3 regions of the Brevibacillus sp. HB2.2 genome follow, and region 3 is predicted to be linked to each of the others. Evidence: riboswitches for the same ligand, from Rfam matches in the RefSeq annotation. Region 3 holds a riboswitch; each other region holds the start of a gene.
What was found. A riboswitch is a leader RNA that binds a small molecule or an ion and turns the genes downstream of it on or off. The one in region 3 is predicted to bind lysine.
Positions count from the first base shown of each region.

Region 1: linked by a shared signal. The riboswitch ahead of HP401_RS32285 (amino acid permease) and the one ahead of dapD (2,3,4,5-tetrahydropyridine-2,6-dicarboxylate N-acetyltransferase) in region 3 are both predicted to bind lysine.
Region 2: linked by a shared signal. The riboswitch ahead of HP401_RS17855 (aspartate kinase) and the one ahead of dapD (2,3,4,5-tetrahydropyridine-2,6-dicarboxylate N-acetyltransferase) in region 3 are both predicted to bind lysine.

Region 1 is NZ_JABSUV010000032.1:25,323-29,824, reverse strand. It holds gene HP401_RS32290 (hypothetical protein) at 1-233, opposite strand, end outside; gene HP401_RS32285 (amino acid permease) at 452-1,900, opposite strand; lysine riboswitch at 2,014-2,199, opposite strand; gene HP401_RS32280 (DinB family protein) at 2,284-2,778, opposite strand; gene HP401_RS32275 (CGNR zinc finger domain-containing protein) at 2,946-3,503, shown strand; gene HP401_RS32270 (inositol monophosphatase family protein) at 3,534-4,334, opposite strand.
Region 2 is NZ_JABSUV010000023.1:99,177-103,678, forward strand. It holds gene HP401_RS17845 (DUF2164 domain-containing protein) at 1-73, shown strand, start outside; gene uvrC (excinuclease ABC subunit UvrC) at 112-1,893, shown strand; lysine riboswitch at 1,996-2,183, shown strand; gene HP401_RS17855 (aspartate kinase) at 2,415-3,656, shown strand; gene HP401_RS17860 (YslB family protein) at 3,706-4,158, opposite strand.
Region 3 is NZ_JABSUV010000015.1:12,278-16,779, reverse strand. It holds gene HP401_RS12880 (N-acetyldiaminopimelate deacetylase) at 1-111, opposite strand, end outside; gene HP401_RS12875 (aspartate aminotransferase family protein) at 115-1,329, opposite strand; gene dapD (2,3,4,5-tetrahydropyridine-2,6-dicarboxylate N-acetyltransferase) at 1,344-2,054, opposite strand; lysine riboswitch at 2,146-2,335, opposite strand; gene HP401_RS12865 (flavodoxin) at 2,476-2,916, shown strand; gene HP401_RS12860 (GNAT family N-acetyltransferase) at 2,985-3,533, shown strand; gene HP401_RS12855 (EcsC family protein) at 3,508-4,353, opposite strand; gene HP401_RS12850 (hypothetical protein) at 4,367-4,502, opposite strand, start outside.

The DNA of each region.
Region 1 (4,502 bases), on a different contig from region 3:
GGTGGCTTATCTGCGAAAATTTTATCCAAACGCTCATTAATCTCAGTGCTAAAGAAAAATTGGACGCTGTGATGTTCGATGGCATCAGCAGGTAGCTCGCGTGCCTTGTGTGAACGAAGGTCTACCGTATCGGGCTTGGGCAATCCCAGACTAGTTCCCGTCACCATTTTAGGTGCAGTTTGGCTAGTTTGGAGCTGGGGGGTTAGGTAGCGGGAATACGATTGGATTTGCATGTTCTACTCTCCTCACATGGATTCATGTTCAGTCGTGAAGGCAGGGAGATCATGGTTACCCTTTATCAGATGACTAGTATGAGTTGTGAGAACAGAAGGAAACGGATCTCAATTGCTTCTTTTCTATACTATCGGCTATTTTCGGGCAGTTTTTAATAGGGTGGCAAACATGAAAAAGGACTCCCGTTCAGATAACGGAAGTCCGTATTTTTCTTCGATTATTTCGTGTGCTCATCCATGCTGAAGTCTACTTGTTCAAGAGGGACGACCTTGGTCTTCTGGCTGATTTTATAAGCGAGCCAAATGAGTAAGAAGAGTGGCAGGCCAATGTAAGAGACCAGGACGCCATACCAGTCGACCGTTCCCCCGATGAATGAAGAGTAGTTTTGCCCCAAAATAACGATACAGCAAATGATGAAGGCAAAAATCGGTCCAAACGGGAACCACTTTGCCCGATAAGGCAATTCGCTTAAGTCTCGGCCCTGAGCGATAAACGCTTTGCGGAAACGGTAGTGACTAATGGCAATTCCCAGCCAAGCGATGAAGCCTGACATACCGGACGCATTCAAAAGCCATACGTACACTTCGCCATCCCCAAACAGCGAGGACAGAAAAGCAAGGGCGCCGATGAGCGCAGTCAAGATCAAGGCATTGATTGGTACACCGTTACTTGTTACTTTTGCGAACCATTTTGGTGCTTTTCCTTCCTTCGCCAAGTTCCACAGCATGCGTGTAGAGGCGTACATGCCAGAGTTACCAGCAGACAATACAGACGTGAGAATAACCGCGTTCATGACGGATGCTGCAAAAGCAAAACCGGCATTTTCAAATACTATCGTAAACGGACTGATCGCAATATCCGTAAGGTCGCCACTGATCAGATTTGGATTATCGTATGGAACCAGCAACCCGATGATCAAAATAGCGAGGATGTAGAAGAGCAGGATGCGCCAAAAAATTTGACGGATGGCCTTCGGAATATTGCGGGCAGGGTCTTCGCTTTCCCCAGCTGCTACACCAACCAGCTCTGTTCCTTGGAAAGAGAATCCGGCAATCATAAAGACACCGAGCAGGGCCATGAAGCCGCCATTGAATGGCGCGTCGCCTTTGGTGAAGTTTTGGAAGCCAACTGCTTGACCACCCATAATGCCAAAAATCATCAACACACCGACAATAATAAAGATGATAACCGTTACTACTTTAATCAAGGCGAACCAATATTCAGATTCTCCATAGGCTTTCACAGACAGGAGATTCAAGGCAAACAGCAATCCGAGGAACAAAGCGCTCCACACTATCGCTGGGGTATCCGGGAACCAATATTTCATAATGAGTGCAGAAGCTGACAGCTCGACGGCAATGGTTATCGCCCAGTTGTACCAGTAGTTCCAACCGAGAGCAAAGCCGAGTGATGGATCGACGAACCGTGTGGCATACGTCGAAAACGAACCGGAAACAGGCATAAAGGCTGCCATTTCCCCCAAGCTGGTCATTAAAAAGTAAACCATGATACTAATAGCGAGATAGGCGACTAAAGCTCCACCTGGTCCGGCGGAATGAATCGAGCCTCCACTCGCGAGAAACAATCCCGTCCCAATCGAGCCGCCGATGGCGATCATCGTCAGGTGTCGGGCTTTCAAACCACGTTGCAATTGATTTTGTGACATAAGCTGCTTGCACGACCTTTCTTGATTTTTGAGAAGGAAGGTCGGAAATTAAAAAACCGCCATAGCCAAAAAAATGGCATAGGGCGGTATCATCCAATCCCCACCAAGCCTTCACTGAAGATAGCTCACCACGTTTGCTTGGCATGCAAACGTGACAGTTCTGCCCCTTTCGAGTACAGCCCCAACCCAATCGCACAGAGACGCGATATGAGCTTCGGCGGATTTTCCTTACCTGGAGTCATTGATTTTCTCTGAATCTCGTACAGGATGATATAAAAGCCGCGACCTCTATCCCCACCGTGAAAGATGAGGATAACATGTATGAAATTATGTGATTTAACAACTATAAAGGATTGTTCGGGATTAATCAATGTGAAATTTTGTTATTCAAATGAGCGTTTGGCAGGCCAGGAGCCTTGCAGCTTGCGAACTTGGACGATTTGTCCCGTATGAAACGCATCATGCAAGACAAGACTCATTACGTTTTGGTAAATGGGTGTATAGGTAGCCAGCTGGTTTAACTCTTCATCCGTCAGCAAGGAAAGCTGTTCATGAATGTGGCGGTGGACGCTTTCCATTTTCAAGAGGGTAGCTTGCCAAGCGTCTTCGTCAGCGGGACCACCGGATGGGGTGAAGGTATCATCGTTCGTCTCCGCGGAGCCAGGGAATTCGGTGCCCAAAAGACGATGCAACAGGCGTTCTTTGTAATAAAGAAGGTGGCTGACGTTTTCCCAGATGGTGTTGGCAGCTTCTCCCACAGGGCGCCAGCTAGCCTCCGCAGCTGATATCCCGGAAAGCACTTCTTTTAGGGGTGGATACCAGTCTTCCTTGTCATACGCACATTCCCATCCGTGCAAAAGCAATTCCTTCCGATTCATACGCTTCCTCCTCGTCTGTGAAACAGATTGATGAAACGCTATAATAGCAATAAGAAATGAGGGTGTAACTAGTCAATTAGGTTACGGTAGTTACGGATAAAGATTACCATATCCTGTATGGTCATACAAGAGAGAAAATGAAGGGTTTCGTCAGGAGAGTGGATGACATGGACTGGCTTTGTATCGATTTTTTAAATAGTGATTGGCGGGATTGGCGCGGTTCTGGTCGTTGGGAAAATCGCCTGGAGAACCAGGAATGGCTGTCATCCTTTTTGCAAACATACAACCTAACCGCTCCGCTGCCGATGAATGAGGCGTATGCCGCGTCTCTTTTGCAATTGCGGGAGCGTTTGAGACGTATGCTGGAAGCCGTTGTCCGTGGAGACCGATTTCAAGAGGAGGACCTTGCGGAATTGAACAAAGTGTTGGCTCTCGCCCCTTTTCATACACAGGTGTTGTATGTAGATGAGGAGGGCGGCTACAGGCAAAAGCAATCCAGTCAAGCAGAGGGCTGGCCCCTCGTCATGGCACAAATTGCGGCTTCTTTCGCGGAGCTGCTTGCCCCGCAGCATCTGGAGCGAATCAAAATATGTGACAACGAGGATTGCCGCTGGGTGTTTTATGATGAAAGCCGCAACCGGGTGCGCCGCTGGTGCGATGACAAAATGTGCGGAAACCTGATGAAGGTACGCCGTTTTCGTGAGCGGAAAAAGGAGAAAGGGTGATGCGCATAGGCTCACCCTTTTTTCTGTTCATTATGAAGCTGGGGTCAATTGGATCAGCTGAGGGTAGATGGTCGAGCCAGCTGCTACGATGCCTGTGCTTTTCCAGCAAAAATCATTCCCCTGTGTATCCGTAATTTTGCCTCCGGCTTCCTGGACCAAAAGAGCACCAGCCAGCCAATCATACACCCCTTCACCGTATTCCCAGTAACCGTCGAGTCGTCCGCACGCCACATAGGCCAGATGGAGTGATACCGCGCCTTGCATGCGGATGGCAAAAGCTTCTGGCATCACTCGCGTCAAGGAATTCGCTGTATACTTTCCGACCAAGAGGTTCATCGGCTCGGAGGAAGCAAAGATCGTCCCTAGAATGCACTCACTCAGCAGCGATTTGGATGAGGTACTGATTTTTTGTCCGTTTAAAAAAGCTCCACGCCCGCCAATTGCTGTAAACAGTTCATCACGGCATGGATCATAGACAAAAGAAACAACCGTGCGTCCACCGTCAATCAGGCAGAGGGAAGTAGCCCACATCGGCATTTTTTGTAGAAAGTGAACGGCTCCATCGATTGCATCCATCACCCAATAAGGACTTGTGAATTCAGGCTTTTCCTGTGCAGCCAGATCGAATTCGGCGTCAGAGAATTGATAGGTGGGGAACCGCTCGGATAATGAGCGCATTAATCGAGCTTCAACCACGGGATTCACCTCATCGAAGCGTTTAGCCATTGCTTCCTTGCTGTGGCAGGGCGCGCCTTTTTCAAATTCCACTAGCAGCTCCATTCCAACACTTCTTACCAGTTCCTCGCAAAATTGCACATCCTGTAGGTTCATAACAATTCCCATCCCTTCTCTTTTTGGTGAAAATCAGGTAGTATGTTTGAATACTACTACGTAAAAATCAGCTCGTCAACACTACGGAAATGTCGAGATTCACAATTTATGCACATGTGCAGCGTGTTTGAGACATAATAAGTAGCATCATACATAGGGGCGGAAAGG
Region 2 (4,502 bases), on a different contig from region 3:
GCTGATGGAACGGATGAGTTCCTTAGAAGATGAACTGTATGTATTGGAAAAGCCAATCCACAAGAACAAATAGATGCTAGGCAGATATAGAGCAAAGAGGAGGGAGCAGCCATGAACAGCTCCTTAAAAGATAAACTGGCCGTCCTGCCAGATAAACCAGGCTGCTACCTGATGAAAAATGCGAGCGGGGAAATCATTTACGTCGGAAAAGCCAAGGTGCTGAAAAACCGCGTCCGCTCGTATTTTACAGGCAGTCATAACGGGAAGACGCAGCTGTTGGTCAGTGAGATCGTGGACTTTGAGTACATTGTGGTATCCTCAGCGATTGAGGCCCTTATCCTCGAGTGCAACCTGATCAAGGAGCACGACCCGCGCTACAATGTCATGCTCCGCGATGACAAGACGTATCCGTACATCAAAATTACGAACGAGGCGCAGCCACGCCTGGAGATTACCCGTAAGGTATTAAAAGATAAAGCTAAGTATTTCGGGCCCTATCCGAATGCCGGAGATGCCTCCGAGGTGAAGAAGCTGCTGGATCGGCTCTATCCGTTGCGAAAATGTCGCAATATGCCCAAGCAGGTTTGTCTTTACTATCATTTGGGACAATGTCTTGCGCCCTGTGTGTACGAGGTATCGGCAGAGGAAAACCAGCGTTTGGTGGATCAAATCAGCCAGTTCCTCGATGGTGGCCATGAGGAAATGAAGCAAACCCTCACGGAAAAAATGCTGCAAGCCGCAGAAAACATGGAGTTCGAACGAGCCAAGGAATATCGTGATCAGATCAAGAGCATCGAAGCCGTAATGGAGAAGCAGAAGATCACGTTCACCGATACGATAGACCGCGACATTATCGGGTTTGCCGTGGAAAAAGGCTGGATGTGCATCCAGGTGTTTTATATGCGAAAAGGGAAGATGATCGAGCGTCAGACGACTTCCTTTCCATACTATGGAAGCGAAACCGAGGACTTCATGTCTTATGTGAGCCAGTTCTACTACGACAAGCAAAATGCGCTGCCAAAAGAAATACTGCTCCCGCAAGAGAGTGAGCCGGAGCTTTTGGCTGAGTGGTTGGGCATCAAAGTCCATGCTCCGAAAAGAGGCAAAAAGCATGAGCTCGTGAAGATGGCTACCGAGAACGCCCGTATTGCTTTGCAGGAGAAGTTCGCGCTGATGTCCAAGGACGATGCTCGTACGGTCCAAGCAGTACACAATCTCGGTCACATTTTAGGGATTCCGGTTCCTCATCGAATTGAAGCGTTTGACAACTCCAACATTCAGGGAACAGAGCCAGTGTCTGCGATGATTGTGTTTACAGACGGCCGCCCTGACAAAAAGGAATACCGCAAATTCAAGATCAAAACCGTAGAGGGACCAGATGATTACGGCTCCATGCGCGAAGTCGTTCGCCGTCGTTACTCTCGTCTGCTGAAAGAAAACCAGCCAATGCCCGACCTGATTGTGATCGATGGTGGTAAAGGCCAAATCAGTGCAGCTATGGACGTGCTGGAAAACGAGCTAGGTCTCTATATTCCTGTCTGTGGTCTGGCGAAGGATGAGAAGCACCGCACTGCTCAGCTCATGTACGGAGATCCGCCAGAGCCTGTAAATCTTAGACGTGACAGCTATGAGTTTTATTTGTTGCAGCGCATCCAGGATGAAGTCCACCGTTTTGTTATTACGTTCCACAGACAATCCCGGACAAAAACAATGCTTTCCTCGCAGTTGGATGAGATCCCGGGTATTGGTGAAAAGCGGCGCAAGCTGTTGTTCTCTCATTTTGGCTCGTTGAAAAAAATGCGCGAGGCGACCGTTGAGGACTTCCGCCAATTGGGAATTGGCGACAAGCTGGCAAAAGAAATCATCGGGCATCTGCGCAAGCTAGACACGTAGCCAGTGTGACTTTTGGAACAACCTTTAAAAAGGAATTGATCCATTTTTAGACTCATGTTATAATCCGATTCAAACAGAATAGTTAGCCTCACTTCCATTATGGAGTGAGGTAGAGGCGCGAAAACCAAGAGTACCACCCTGAGATCGGGTATCTGTGAAGGGGACGGGAAAGGGGAATTCGCCGAAGTGTGGAGGGAAACCCGCTTTTCTCCATGCTGGGTCTGCGTTGAACAAATGCAGGACTGTCATCTGCACAATGACCAATTGTCAGATGGAGAGCTATCTCACGGTGTGTCAATGTGAGTTTTGATGGTGATAACTGTCAATCTTCGTTGTCCGCGTGTATTGGGAGGGAGGAACCGGTATGTCGAAACACTAGGCAGCGGCAGGTCTTATTCCTTGTCGGTGCCTTTTTTGTAAAATAAAAATGTAAGACTTTTCCTTATAGAGAGAATAGTGAAAAACCATACGATACGAGATAAATACCAATATTGGATATGAGAAAAAGGGAGAGAAGCCGCATGGGGTTGATCGTGCAGAAATACGGAGGCACCTCTGTAGGTACCATTGAGCGAATTTTACGAGTTGCGGATCGAATTATCAGCTATAAAGAGGAAGGGCATGATGTGGTAGTTGTTGTTTCTGCAATGGGGAAATCTACTGACGTGTTGGTAGACATGGCCAAGCAGATTAGCGCATACCCATCTGAGCGTGAAATGGATATGCTGCTGACCACGGGGGAGCAGGTATCGATCGCGCTTTTGTCAATGGCCTTGCATACAAAAGGCTACGATGCCATTTCTCTTACGGGCTGGCAAGCTGGAATCACCACAGAGGCGATTCACGGACGAGCACGGATCAAGCAGATTGATCCAGAGCGGATTCAATCCGAGCTCGGTCGTGGTCGTGTGGTGATCGTGGCAGGATTCCAAGGGATCAGTGACGAAGGGGAAATTACGACGCTCGGCCGCGGTGGATCGGATACATCTGCGGTTACACTCGCAGCCAGCTTGAACGCTGAGAAATGCGAAATCTTTACGGACGTGTCCGGGGTGTATACAGCTGATCCGCGAATGGTTCCAGCTGCGAGCAAGCTGGATACGATCTCGTATGATGAGATGCTGGAGCTGGCGAACCTCGGTGCAGGGGTTCTTCATCCTAGGTCAGTTGAGGCTGCGAAAAAATACAAGGTAAGGCTGGTCGTCCGCTCCAGCTTTACTGCCGAAGATGGTACGTACGTTGAGGAGGTTGCCAACATGGAAACAGGAAGAGTAGTAAGTGGAGTTGCACACGATGAAGATGTAGCGAAAATCACGGTTGTCGGCATGCCTGCCAAGGTCGGGACGCTCTCCCGTCTGTTCAATACGCTGGCGGACAATCAGGTGAACGTCGATATTATTATCCAAAGCTCTTATGATGCTACTGTTACAAATATTTCTTTTACAGTTGCAGCGGATGACCTGAAAAAAGCACTGGATACGCTGGACAGAAACAAAGACGAGCTTGGCTTTGAAAAAGTCGATTTCGAGGAAAGCTTGACCAAAGTATCCATTGTCGGCTCTGGAATGATCAACAATCCAGGGGTAGCTGCCGAAATGTTCCGCGTTCTGGCAGAAAAAGAAATTTCTATTAAAATGGTATCAACTTCTGATATCAAGGTTTCTTGCGTCATTCCAGCAGCTTTGACAGAGCTGGCTGTTCGCAGTCTTCATTCGGCCTATGGTCTGGATGTTGAGGAAACCGCGGTTGTGCACGGAGTATAAAAAGATAGATGCTCCCTCTCCCTTCTTATAGGTAGAGGGGGCATTTTGTTCATGACGCCACTTGTACAGAGATGCGTATGTCTAAAGGGTTTTCCATTTCGATTTTGCTGAACGCTTCTTTTTCTTTCCACTGCTCAATCATACCTGCGATGATCCCGGCTTCAAAGGAAAGACTGCAACCTAGTCTTTCTATAGACTGATAGCTAAAAATGGAATGATTGAGTGAATAGACGATCGTTTGCTCGTTCTCCTCGAGGACGTCTAGCTGACCTAATCCAAGCCGAATAAAAGGCATAATCGGGCCTGTTGAGGATTGAATGGGGATTTGGCGGCCCATATTTTTTCCTATCCAATAGAGGATATGGTTTTCACTATCGCCTAGCAGGGTGCTAGTAAGCGTTTCGCGTAGAAGATGATAGCCAAGATAGGGCATATTCATTCTCTCTGCATAGGGAATGGTCTCTGGCGGCAATAGTGCTGCAAGCTGATCCTTCTCTTTCATATGTGCTTCCCTCCTGTCTTTACTAGATTATGAGGAGGGACACGCATTCATGACATCGGAATAGAAAAAATAGCTGGACTAAACAAAGTTATTCTATCAATGTATTTAGTACATTGATTGTCTTGACGCTCTGTGTCGACAAGAGTACAATTGGATTTGGTCATAGTTTTGCCCAACTTTTTCTCGTATTTTGACACATTCCGACAAATTCATTTGATCTAGTGAACGCAGTCATTTTGTGAACAGCGTCAAGATCCCGTTCATAAAATGATCGTGGTGGTTTTGCTATGTCTAATGGGTGAGGCAATGGGTTAGGATATTGGGGAAAGGTCTATCAAAACGGT
Region 3 (4,502 bases):
CAGCTTTTTCAAATAATCGAGCAAGTATTGCTGCGTCTTCACTTCAGCGAAGCCTGGCTCCGGTATTTGGTGCAAATCTCGGCGAATTTGTGTAAACAAGGAAGTCGTCATGTTCTACGCCTCCTTTTTCGTACCTGTTCTTGCTGTTAATTGCTCTTCAAACACAGCAAGGAAACGGTCGACATCGGCTTTTGTCAACGTCAGTGGCGGAAGCAGACGAACAATCGTTTTCTGGGTCACGTCTACAAGGATTCCTTCGTCAAGCAATGCTTGCTGCAAGTGGCTTACCTCTTCCGGGGTGGAAGAGAGCGGAATTCCAACCATCAAGCCTTTTCCGCGAAGGGATTGCAGTTGATCTGGAAGACGCGTTCGCAACGCTTCCAAGCCCGACCACAGGTACGCAATCACTTCTTCTACATGAGCGATGAAGGCTGGATTAAGCAATTCGTCCAACACGACATTCCCCAGGGCAGCAGACAATGGCGATGGTGCGAATGTCGTTCCGTGATCCCCCGGTTTGAACTGGTTCATCAGCTTTGGACCAGCGATGACACCGCCGAGAGGTAGCCCTCCCCCTATGCCTTTGGCGAATAGGATGAGATCTGGCGCTACGCCTGCATGCTCATAAGCAAACAGCTTTCCTGTTCTGCCCATTCCTGTCTGGATTTCGTCCATGACAAAGAGCATGCCTTCTTGTTCACAGATGGCAGCTACCTCTCGCAAGAACGCTTCTGTTAGTGGCACGACACCGCCGGAACCCAAGACTGGCTCCATAAGGACCGCAGCGGGTCTTGCCTCCTGGCAAATCGCTCGCAATCCTGCCGTGTCCTCCACATCCAGTTCATAAACAGGAAAAGCTGGCTGAGGAAAGTCTTGATAGACGTGAGCCTGCCTCGTCAGACGTACTGCTCCAAGTGTTCGCCCGTGAAAGCTGTTGCGTAAAACAACGATGCCTTCACGACCTGCTCCCTCGTTTTTCGTCCATTTGTGAATCAGCTTGATCGCAGACTCTGTGGCCTCCGCACCAGAGTTGGTGAAAAACACCTTACCGCTGATGCTGTTTGCAACCAAACGCTCCGCTAATCGAATAGCCGGCTTGTTTAAAAATACATTGGAAATATGCAAGAAGCGCTCTCCCTGCTCACGCAGAGCCTGTACAATGCGCGGATGAGAATGCCCCAAAACGTTTACCGCGAGTCCAGTAAACAAGTCGAGATAACTCTTCCCATTCGTATCGTACAAGTAATTTCCTTCGCCTTTCTCTATGGCAATCGGAATTCTTTTATAAGAGGAGACGATATATTGTTCATCGAGCGAACGCCAGTCCATGTGCACTCTCTCCCTTACAGCTGACGTAGCTCCTGCTTGATCTCTGTCTTGGAACGAGTTTTTTCATCGATTTGCTTGATCACACGTGCAGGTGTTCCCGCCACTACTACGTATGGAGGTACATCTTCAATGACGACAGCACCTGCTGCAACAACAGCACCTTTTCCTACGCGTACACCTTCCAGAATGACAGCATTTGCTCCGATGACAACATCATCCTCGACAACAACTGGCTGTGCAGACGGCGGCTCGATAACGCCTGCGATAACCGATCCAGCGCCGATGTGGCAGTTTTTCCCGATGGTTCCGCGTCCACCTACTACAACATTCATATCAATCATCGTACCTTCACCGATCACTGCACCGATGTTAATGGAAGCACCCATCATGATGACCGCATTGTTACCGATTGTCACTTGGTCACGGATAATTGCGCCTGGCTCAATACGCGCTTGAATCCCTTTTGTATCCAGCAATGGAATAGCGGAGTTGCGACGATCGCTTTCTACTACATAATCTTCAATTTTGTCTGCGTTAGCAGCGAGTACTGGCTCAATCTCTTTCCACTCACCAAAAACAACACCAGTCGGACCAGTAATGAAGGCTTTAGAGCTCGCACCAAAGTCGATTCCCTCCAGGTTCCCTTTCACATATACCTTCACAGGTGTTTTCTTTTCGCTTTTTTGAATAAACGCGATAATTTCGTTAGCATCCATCATGTTCATTGTTACATCCTCCTCAAAATAACAGCATGGTAAAACAAAAAAAGCAATGAGTGCATTCGCTATCTCATTGCTTTTGATACTACGTAAGCAAATCATAAATAGCGCTCCACAAAAAGATGTAAGGTCCCTTGTGACAGGATGTTCATTTTTCATGAAACACCCCAGCCTGTGCTACGTAGGGGCATAGCAAAAGCTTCGGCGCTTTAGCCTTTCTTCCTTCTCCTGCCCCCTGGCAGATTGCGAAAAGGCTTACTCTTCTTCGGCGCACCTCTATTTAGTGTACATTATATTAATTTTATTTAACTCTACCAAAATCAATGAAACGTGGCAAGATGAAAAAAGTTATTGACAACGATTCTCATTTTCATTAATTTTATTTGTGAGAATGATACTCATTATCTAATTGGAGGTTTTACGTTTTATGAGCATTTTGATGGTATACGCGAGCATGACAGGGAATACACAGGAAATTGCTGAAGCAATTGCAGAAGGTATTCGTTCAACTGGTGCTGAGCTGGAGATAAAAGAAGTAATGGACGCGAATGCAAAAGAACTCGAGGCTTACGACGGAATCTTGCTTGGTGCCTACACATGGGGCGATGGCGAACTCCCAGATGAATGCCTGGATTTTTATGAGGAAATGGACGATATTGACCTTAGTGGGAAAAAGGTTGTTGCTTTTGGCTCTTGCGATTCCGCTTACGAGCATGTCGGTGCCGCTGTTGATATTTTGCTGAAAAAGGCGAGTGAGCGTGGCGCTGAAACTCCTCTGGAAGGTTTGAAAATCGAGCTTTCTCCTACAGCAAAAGAAGTGGAAACTTGCAAAGCATTCGGGGTATCGTTTGCTGAATTGCTCGGCTAATCGATGTTTCCCAAATACTTTGGCACATGCTATACTATCAATCCAACTTTTTAAGGAGGATTGATCTCATGTCACTACATACAGACGAGATTCTGTTACGGCCTCTCCATCAACAAGACGCAGCCGAGCTCCTAGAGCTTCGGCTGCGTAATCATGAATTTCTCCAACCATTTGAACCGATCCGCCCCGCTTCATTTCTGACCCTTCCAGCACAGCAAGAACAGATTTCGCAAGCACAGAATGATTTTGAACGTGGTACTGCCTATGCTTTTGGTGTATTCTCCCGGGAATCTGAAAAGATGATTGGACGTGTAGCGTTGTCGAATGTCGCACGCGGCGCATGGCAAAATGCGACGATTGGCTACTTCATGGATCAGGCCTGCAATGGCAAAGGCTATACAACACTAGCTGTAAATCTTGCCCTTCGCTTTGCTCTAACGGATGTTGGGCTACACAGGGTACAAGCGGCTGTCATGCCTCGCAACCAAGCTTCCATTCGTGTCTTGGAAAAAAACCGGTTTCGCCAGGAAGGGCTATCGCTACGCTATTTGCAAATTAACGGTGTATGGGAGGACCATCTCATCTACGCTCTTACTGCTGAGGAGTGGTCTGTGTAAGCTCCATGCTCTTTTCAATCTCGCGCAGCCGCTCCAGGATGCGCCGTTTGCGGTACAGCATCATCCCCGCTTCGGCGACATCCTTTACGGTTGAGCGATTTAAATACGCTCCGAACAAAATACCCGCAATAGGCACCATTTGAAATAACTTTTTCCACCCGAAGTTTTCTGTGTACGTAACCACGACTTCACGCCATCCCTGCAATTGTGCCATTACCTCTCTCTGCGCACTTGGTTCATCAAAGCGGGAGAGCTCAGCGAGTATCGCTTTTTTCCCTACGATGTCTGATGAAGCAAATTGTAAGCATTTGACGACAAACAGCCGCTCCCTCTTCTCTTCCGGTCGATAGCCATAGGCAAGCGCCATCTCTTGTAATACTTTTAGGGATGTTCCCATCAATAGCGGGATATCGATCGCAAGGGTAAATATCCCCCCGAAGCCAGTCGTCGCACCTTGTACTGTGGCAAAATTCGCACGTGAATCCTTCAGCTCCATTGCGACATCATTCATGATTGTAAGCGGTACAGCAGCAATCTCCTCTTTGCCAATTACAGAAGCCTCTAACCGTTTGTCAAACCGCTTGTATATCGATTCATCCTGCACCAAATAAGTCCCACCTGTCTCGAGAAAGGCTGCCATTTCATCTACGGCTTTTCCCAGCTTCTCCTGAACAAATGCAGGCGTAATCCGATCCAAGAGAACAAAAGGAAGTCTGCCAAGCTTTTCCCAGAACCACAAGTCGTTCTGGTCCTTCTCCCAGTCCTCCACTTCGCGTAAGGCCGTAACCAATGTCTCGCTAGACTCTTTCAACCCCAACAACCTCCCTGCCTGCTCACTCAGATTCTCCTCGCTTCCACTGACATTGGTTGCGCAAGATGGACTTGATATAGTCCTGCAACTCTTCTGGCGTGGGGTGGCAGACGAATTCTTTTATATTTCTTACGATCCCCAGCTTCAAATGTTTCACT